DNA from 2 places in the Gordonia jinghuaiqii genome. Region 2 is predicted to be linked to the other one. Evidence: riboswitches for the same ligand, from Rfam matches in the RefSeq annotation. Region 2 holds a riboswitch; the other holds the start of a gene.

Region 1 (4,210 bases), 2.4 Mb from region 2:
CGCAGCGGAGTCCTCGCCGATGTTCGACACCAGTGCGGCGAAGCCGACCCTCGACACCTGTACGCCGGCCGGCACGGCCGCGGTGTTCGACCCGGACACGGCGACCGGTCCGACGATCTCACCTGCCCAGTACCGGACGAAGTTCACCGGCAGCATCACGATGCTGCGCACGCTGTCCGCCAGTGCGGTCACCCCGGCGAGCAACCGGTCCGGGGACAACGTCACGATGCCTTGCAGGATGTCCTCGAAGACAAAGACATTCGGCAGGTAGGCGCCGTATCCGAGTTGCGGCAGCGACGGCAGGAACCCCTGCATCAGAGCGACGACCGGCTGCAGATTCGCCAGTTCGATGCCGAACGGGAGGTCCAGCGTCGGCCTCCCCGACAGGAAATCGCCGATCTCGCCGGTGTAGCCGACGTCCCGTGCCCACCCGCCGACGAGTTCGGCGAAGGCCGAGTCGGCGCCGACCATGCAGACACCGGTACCTGCCACGTCGCATGCCACCGGGCGGGTGGACCACTGCTGATCGGGGTCACGCCACATCGCGTAGGGGTAGAGGTTGTGTTTGGTGAAGTAGCCGAGCAGCCCGTCGATCGCACCGATCGGGTCGTGAACGGGGTCGGGGAGATCGCAGATCGGGTCGCCGTCGACGCAGACCGACACGACGCTGCCCTCGAGCACGCCGAATCCGCTGTCGGCATCCGTCTCACCGCGCGGGCCCGACATCGTCAGACCGGGGATGATCCCGATCAACGACAGTTCGATGCCGCGGCCGGTCTTGTCGCCGGTACGGCGGGGGTCGGAATACAACTCTCCGGACAGACCCTCGGTGTTGACGAGTACGTCGTCACTGGTGTCGTCGGGGGTGTTCTCGACGTCGACGAGGCGGTAGGTGCCGTCCTCCCGGGGATCACCGTTCTCGTCGACGGGCGCCGACGTCCCGATCCCCGCGAGCACGTCGCCGGCCACGCGCGCCCCCTGGGAGTAGCCCGCGACGACGACCGGCTTCCCCTGACACGCCGCCTGGTACCCGGATATCGCCCGCGCCGTCGCAGCGGCGCCCTGCCCGGTGCTGTCGTCGTAGCCTGCGGCACCCATCGGCCAGATCGTGGCGGGGTACTCGGCGTCGAGGACTCGATACTTGCCGTCTCCGGTGTACCGGGGATCGTCGTCGGCAGTGCCGGGTGTGTTGTCGGGCCCGATCCCCGTGTAGCGCTGCCGCACCCCGATGAGGCCATCGGCCGGGTCGTTGGTGCCGGCGACGGCGATCACCGCTCCGGCACCGCAGTCCGCGCTCTCCGCAGACGCGGGCGCCCCCGTCATACAGAAAGCGGCCGCGACGGAGAATCCGGTGGCCGAGGCGATCCACAAGGCCCCCCGTCGAAACCGGAGGTGTGTCATCGCAGCCATCGTCGCTCCTACCCGGACCCGGACCAAGTCGCCGATCATTCCGATGCGGCCGGGGCTGCGGTGAACCCTAGATCCACCATGGGCAGACCGACACCGCTGGAACGGCGGCGTCGCCCGCGAGCTGGGCGTTCACGACAGGAGCCACCCAAGTTCACCCGGTCGGACTACACCTTTGAATACACGAATTCCGGGCAGGTGAGGGGGTTCGGTTCGCGGTGACCGGGAGGGTTCTCAGTCGGTCACATCCGTGTTATATCCTTGTCGCCAGGTCATGAGTATCAGCGTTAAGCCCCGGCTTGCTGATCGGCAACCCTCCAACCGCGGTGGGGTGCTCCGGGTGATGACATGGTTGTGGGATCGCACAGCGATGCCCCGGCAAGCGCGGGTCCGAAGGTCGGACCCCAACAGGGTCGAGTTTGGCCCTGCCGACCGTAGAAAGTGATCAATCGTCATGTCTGATGCCCCAGTCGGCAACTCCACCGAAGACACCAATCCAGTCGACAACTGGAGCTTCGAAACCAAGCAGATCCACGCCGGGCAGGCCGCCGACGCCACCACGAACGCGCGGGCCCTGCCGATCTACCAGACGACGTCCTACGTCTTCAACGACACGCAGCATGCCGCGAACCTCTTCGGTCTCGCCGAGCCGGGCAACATCTACACCCGCATCATGAACCCGACCCAGGATGCCGTCGAGCAGCGCATCGCCGCACTCGAGGGTGGCGTCGCCGCGCTCCTGGTCGCCTCCGGCCAGGCCGCCGAGACCTACGCGATCCTCAACATCGTCGAGACCGGTGGACACGTCGTCTCGAGCCCGCGTCTCTACGGCGGGACCTACAACCTCTTCCACTACACGCTGCCCAAGCTCGGCATCGAGGTCAGCTTCGTCGAAGATCCCGAGGACCCCGCCTCGTGGCAGGCAGCGATCCAGGACAACACCCGCGCACTCTACGGCGAGTCGATCTCCAACCCGAACAACGAGATCCTCGACATCAAGGGGATCTCCGAGGTCGCACACCGCAACGGCCTGCCCCTCATCGTCGACAACACCGTCGCCACCCCGTACCTGATCAACCCGCTCGCCCACGGCGCCGACATCGTCGTGCATTCGGCCACCAAGTACATCGGTGGACACGGCACCGCGATCGGCGGCGTCATCGTCGACGGCGGCACCTTCGACTGGCGCGGACAGCGCGACGGTAAGGACCTGTTCCCCGGTTTCACCACCCCCGACCCCAGCTACCACGGTGCCGTCTTCGCCGACCTCGGCGCACCGGCCTACGCACTCAAGGCCCGCGTCCAGTGGCTGCGCGACACCGGTGCCGCCATCTCCCCCTTCAACGCGTTCCTGCTCGCGCAGGGCCTGGAGACGCTGAGCCTGCGCATCGAGCGCCACGTCGCCAACGCGCAGAAGGTCGCGGCGTTCCTGGAGGGTCACGCCCAGGTCGAGTCCGTCGCCTACGCCGGCCTCGAGTCCTCGCCGTGGTTCAAGCGCGGCCAGGAGATCGCGGCCAAGGGCCAGGGCGCGATCGTCGCCTTCGAGATCTCCGGCGGCGTCGACGCGGGCAAGAAGTTCGTCGACGCACTGAGCCTGCACAGCCACGTCGCCAACATCGGCGACGTCCGCTCGCTGGTCATCCATCCGGCCTCGACCACCCACAGCCAGCTGACCCCCGAGGAGCAGCTCGCCGCCGGTGTCACCCCCGGTCTGGTGCGTCTGGCCGTGGGCATCGAAGGTATCGACGACATCTTGGCAGATCTCGAACAGGGATTCGCGGCGGCCAAGTGAGACAGGTGAGGCAGCGTTGTCGGTGAGTATCGACCTGAGCGCGAAAGCGTCTGATCAGCCCGACTGGGAGTCGATCCCGGACGGGCAGCTCGTCGGCATCTCCATCGGCTCGCTGCCTCTGGACAGCGGTGAACGGATCGACGACGTCACCCTGGCGTTCCAGCGCTGGGGGACGTTGTCGCCGACCCGCGACAACGTGATCCTCACGCTGCACGCACTGACCGGCGACTCGCATGTCACCGGTCCCGCCGACGCCGACCACGACACCGCCGGTTGGTGGGACGGTCTGGTCGGTCCCGGCCAGGCCATCGACACCGACGAGTGGTGCGTCATCTCGGCGAACGTCCTCGGCGGCTGTAAGGGATCGACCGGGCCCGGCTCCATCGCACCCGACGGGCAGCCGTGGGGCTCACGGTTTCCGCAGATCACCGTCCTCGATCAGGTCCGCGCCGAGGTCGCCCTGCTGGACCTGCTCGGAATCGACAGTGTCGGAGCGGTTCTCGGCGGATCGATGGGCGGGGCCCGCGCACTCGAGTGGGTCATCGAATACCCCGATCGGGTGCGCAGCGCACTCGTCCTGGCTGTCGGGGCCCGCGCGACCGCCGATCAGATCGGCATCCAGTCCGCGCAGATCGCCGCGATCAAAGCCGACCCGGACTGGTGCGGCGGCAACTACCACGGCACCGGCCGCATCCCGTCGAACGGCATGGGGATCGCACGCCGGATCGCCCACCTCATGTATCGCAGCGAACCCGAACTCGACGCGCGATTCGCCAATCATCCGCAGGGAGAAGAGAATCCGCTGACCGGCGGGCGCTACGCGGTGCAGAGCTACCTCGACCATCAGGCCACCAAGCTGATGGAGCGCTTCGATCCGGCCAGCTACGTCGTACTCAGCGAGGTGCTCAACCATCACGACGTCGGACGCGGTCGCGGCGGTGTCACGAAGGCCCTCAACGAGTGCACCGTCCCCGTGATCGTCGGGGGTATCGACTCCGATCGCCTGTACCC
Region 2 (4,210 bases):
TCGCCGGTGAGGTGGCGATCACCTGCGGCATGGCCATCAGCCGGCCGAAGGTCCGTGAGGTCTTCGGGTTCCCGTTCACTCGGATGCGGCGCATCGAGTTCGCGGTGATGTGCCGGATTCTCCCGATTCTCTATCGCCGGGCGCCCAAGCGGATTCTGATGACGCCCCTCGCATACAACCGCTGGCAGTACGAACAGCTGGTACACAAACTGGAGGAAACCCAACTCGAGTCGTTCCGTCCCGATCCCGAACTCACGCCGCAGCATGTCTCGCTCGAGGGCGGGTGATGTGAAGACCGAGGATCTGCACGTCGTCGGTGGCGACTGTCTTCGCGCCTGCACGAGTGGCGGCGGGATCGTCCCGGTGGAGCAGTGATCTTGTCGATCGGGTCCGCACTCGCCGTCGTACCTCGCATACCCGACCGGCGACAGAAGCATCGCTTCGCGCGCGCAGCCTAGGCGACGCGGTATCGCGCGTTCTCGAAGACCGGCAGGACCTGTTCGCGGATGCGCTGTTCGGTGGCCGCCCCGTCGATCGGGGTGAGGATCACGGCGTCGGCGACCTCGGCGGCATAGATGTCGCGGAGCAGCGTCGTCAGGCCGGAGACGGTTCCGACATACCGGACGGTCTCCGAGTCGATCGCCGCGAACCGCCCGGCATGTTCTGCCGCTGCACGCGCGGAGGCCGCCTGAGGCGCGATCGCCACCTCGACTTCGAGGGCGACGACGAACTTCGCCGGATCGTGGCTTCCGGCCCGGAGCAGCGACCGCGCACGCTGCGCGTCCCGTAGCGTCTCGCGGCGCACCACGAGCGGGAACGTCCGCGCGAGCGGATCGCCGGCGACGGCGATCTGGAACTGCGGGCGTCCGATGCTGACGGTGTTGGTGGCGGCGGTGCCGGTGGAGGTGTCGGTGGCACTGTTCCGGGCCGCTGGTGCGTCGAGTTCGATGGTCATCTGAGTGTTATCCCTCGTCGAGTTCGGGTCGTGTGGTGGGTGCGTCAGCCGCCAGTGCGGTGAGCGCGTCGAGGAGACGGTCGACGTCGTCGGAGGTGGTCCCGGCGCCGAAGCTGGCGCGGACGGCGCCCCCGGGGTGGCCGAGGCGCTTGAGCAGCGGATGTGCGCAGAACTTGCCGTCACGAACCCCGATCCCGTGTTCGTCGCTGAGATATTCGGCGACGACCCGCGGGGCGAGGCCGTCGACGACGAAGCCGGCGATCCCCACCCGATCGGCGGAATCGGCGAAGATCCGTAGCGGCCGTACGCCGTCGATCGCGGCCAGCCCCGCGTCGAGGCGTTCGCACAGACGCAGCTCGTGCAGTCCGATCGCTTCCGGTCCGAGGTCGGCGAGGGCGGTGCAGGCCTCGGCGATCGACACCGCACCGAGCACATTCGGCGAACCCGCCTCGTGGCGGGCCGCGCCCGTGTGCCAGGTGGTACCCGTCTGCCGGGTCCCGCTCACGTCGACGTCGAGCGTCGCTCCCCCGCCCGCGAGGTAGGGATCGGCCGCGTCGAACCAGTCCGACCGACCGATCAGGACACCGGCGCCGAACGGCGCGTACGCCTTGTGACCGGAGAAGGCCAGGTAGTCGATGCCGTGACTGACCATCGAGAGGGCCCGGTGGGCGACGAGTTGCGCGGCGTCGACCAGGATGCGGGCGCCGTGGCGGTGCGCGATCGAGGCCAGCCTGCTGATCGGCAGGACCTCGCCGGTGACGTTCGACGCCGCGGTCACGGCCAGCAGCGACGCCGGCGCGGACGCGAGTTCGGCTTCCAGTGCGGCGAGAGTGTCCTCGATGGTGTCGCAGGCGGTGACTACGCGCGCGCGGCGGCGGCCGTCCTTCGGCGTGCACCACGGGAGGAGGTTGGCGTGGTGTTCGATGTCGAGGACCACGACGTCGGCCGGGGTGATGGAGGCCGCCAGATTGATCGCGTCGGTGGTGTTGCGGGTGAAGACGACGGTGTCGTCCGGGCGGCCGCGGACGAAGCTCCGCACCGTGTCGCGGGCCGCTTCATAGCGACGCGTGGTGAGCTGCGACAGATGACCGGCGCCGCGATGGACGCTGGCGTACTGGCCGAGCGCTGCGGCGACCTCGGCCGCCACCGCGCTAAGCGCCGGTGCGCTGGCGGCGTAGTCGAGGTTGGCGTAGGCGACGGTCCGCCCGTCGGTGAGCGGTACCTGCACGTCGGCACCCACGACCGGCGCCAGCGCCGGGATGAACCGGCCGCGAGAAGCGGCGGTGTCGGCGGGCGTGACGCGAGCAGAGGACGAAACGGGTGCTGAGAGAACAGCGGTCATGACAAGAGCTCCTCGAGAATCCACACTTGCCGCGTCCGGGTTCGGTACGCAGCCAGGTCGTCACCCGGAGCACCCCACCGTGGAGGAGGGTTGCCGGCCAGCGAGCCGGGGCTTGTCACTGGCACTCATGACCTACGACACAGATTCGCCGACATTGCCCTGACGTGTCAATTTTCATTCAGCGTGATTCGAAGTTAGGGCACACTTACCTGTAGCGTGGCGGGCGTGTCCCCCACAGATGTGTTCGTGTTGTCGCGCCCGCACGGGACCGTGCGGGGCCGGGGAGTGACCGCTGCGTTCACCGACGTCGACGAGGCGTCGGCATCGTTGAGGTCCGGCGCGGTGAGATCTCTGACCGGCGCGATCCCCTTCGACGTCGCCGACACCGCGGCGCTCGTGGCGCCGGAGGCGCTGCTGTCGACCGGCACTCCCCTGTCCGGCGGGGCACCGCTGACGCGTCGTGCGGTCTCGACCGTCCTGCACCCCACCGGCGAGGAGCACCGTGAGCGTGTCGCGCATGCCGTGAAGCGCATCGTCGCCGGCGACGTCGGCAAGGTGGTACTGGCACGCAGCGTCGACATCGTGCTCGACGACGCGGTACGACCCGCCGAACTGCTCGACGCACTCGCCGGCGGCAACGCCGGCCACAACGCCTTCGGTGTCGATCTCGGCGCGGCAACGGGGTCGGGATCGTGGCTGCTGGGCGCGAGTCCCGAAGCGCTGCTCCGCAAATCGGGCCGGACCGTGACCTGTCACCCGTATGCGGGGTCGGCTCCGCGATCCCCCGATCCGGGAATCGACCGCGCAACCGCCGAGGAGCTGTCCTCCTCGGCGAAGGACCTCGCCGAACACGCCTTCGTCGTCGAGCATCTGCGAGAGCGGCTGACGCATCTGTGCGACGACGTGCAGGCCCCGTCGACCCCACAGCTGGAGTCCACCGGCGAGATGTGGCATCTCGCCACCCCGATCCGCGCGACGCTGCGCGATCGGTCGACCACCGCCCTCGACCTCGCACTCCTGCTCGGACCGACGCCGGCGGTGTGCGGAACACCGAGTGATGTTGCCGCCCAGATCATCCGGGAGGTCGAGGGAGATCGCGGCTTCTACGCCGGCGCGGTGGGATGGTGCGACGCCGCAGGCGACGGCGAATGGATGGTCACCATCAGGTGCCTGGAACTCGCCGCCGATCGTCGGAGCCTGCGCACCTGGGCCGGCGGCGGCATCGTCGAACACTCCGACCCGCAAGCCGAGCTCGACGAGACCGCCGCCAAGCTACGGACCGTGCTGAATGCTCTCGGCATCGGGGAGATCTGAGCCAGGCTCGGCGCCACTTTCGGCCCAGCCGGTGCCCGATTCAACCCTGGGCCTGATTCAACCCAGTGCCTGATCGAGATCCCCGAGCAGGTCGTCGATGCCTTCGAGCCCGACCGACAGGCGCACGACCGAGTCGCTGAGGCCGATCGCGGCCCGACCCTCGGGGCCCATCGCGCGATGGGTTGTGGTGGCCGGGTGGGTGATCAGCGACTTCGAGTCCCCGAGATTGTTGGAGATGTCGACGATCCGCAGCGCGTTGAGCACCTCGAAGGCGCGCTTCTTGCCGTCGATGCCGTCGTGGTCGTTGAGCTCGAAGGTCACCACGGTACCGCCGCCGGACATCTGCGAGGTGGCCAGCGCGTACTGCGGATGTGATTGCAGGAACGGGTATTTCACCCAGCGCACCCGCGGATCACTCTCCAGGAACTCGGCGATGCGCAGCGCCGAGGCCACCGAGGCGTCGACGCGCAGGCGCATCGTCTCGAGGCCCTTGACCAGTGTCCAGGCGTTGAAGGGGCTCAGCGCCGGACCGGTGTGACGCATCAGCTGCTGCACCGGGCCGTCGATGTAGTCCTTGGGCCCCAGGACCGCACCGCCCA

Evidence for each region. A riboswitch is a leader RNA that binds a small molecule or an ion and turns the genes downstream of it on or off. The one in region 2 is predicted to bind S-adenosylmethionine.
Region 1: linked by a shared signal. The riboswitch ahead of H1R19_RS08440 (bifunctional o-acetylhomoserine/o-acetylserine sulfhydrylase) and the one ahead of H1R19_RS19070 (aminotransferase class V-fold PLP-dependent enzyme) in region 2 are both predicted to bind S-adenosylmethionine.

The regions. Positions count from the first base shown of each region.
Region 1 is NZ_CP059491.1:1,896,026-1,900,235, reverse strand. Features, by position in the region: gene H1R19_RS08445 (PE-PPE domain-containing protein) at 1-1,323, opposite strand, end outside; SAM riboswitch class IV at 1,678-1,798, shown strand; gene H1R19_RS08440 (bifunctional o-acetylhomoserine/o-acetylserine sulfhydrylase) at 1,862-3,199, shown strand; gene metX (homoserine O-acetyltransferase MetX) at 3,216-4,210, shown strand, end outside.
Region 2 is NZ_CP059491.1:4,277,454-4,281,663, forward strand. Features, by position in the region: gene H1R19_RS19060 (oxygenase MpaB family protein) at 1-287, shown strand, start outside; gene H1R19_RS19065 (hypothetical protein) at 455-955, opposite strand; gene H1R19_RS19070 (aminotransferase class V-fold PLP-dependent enzyme) at 963-2,297, opposite strand; SAM riboswitch class IV at 2,315-2,430, opposite strand; gene H1R19_RS19075 (isochorismate synthase) at 2,538-3,611, shown strand; gene H1R19_RS19080 (O-succinylhomoserine sulfhydrylase) at 3,669-4,210, opposite strand, start outside.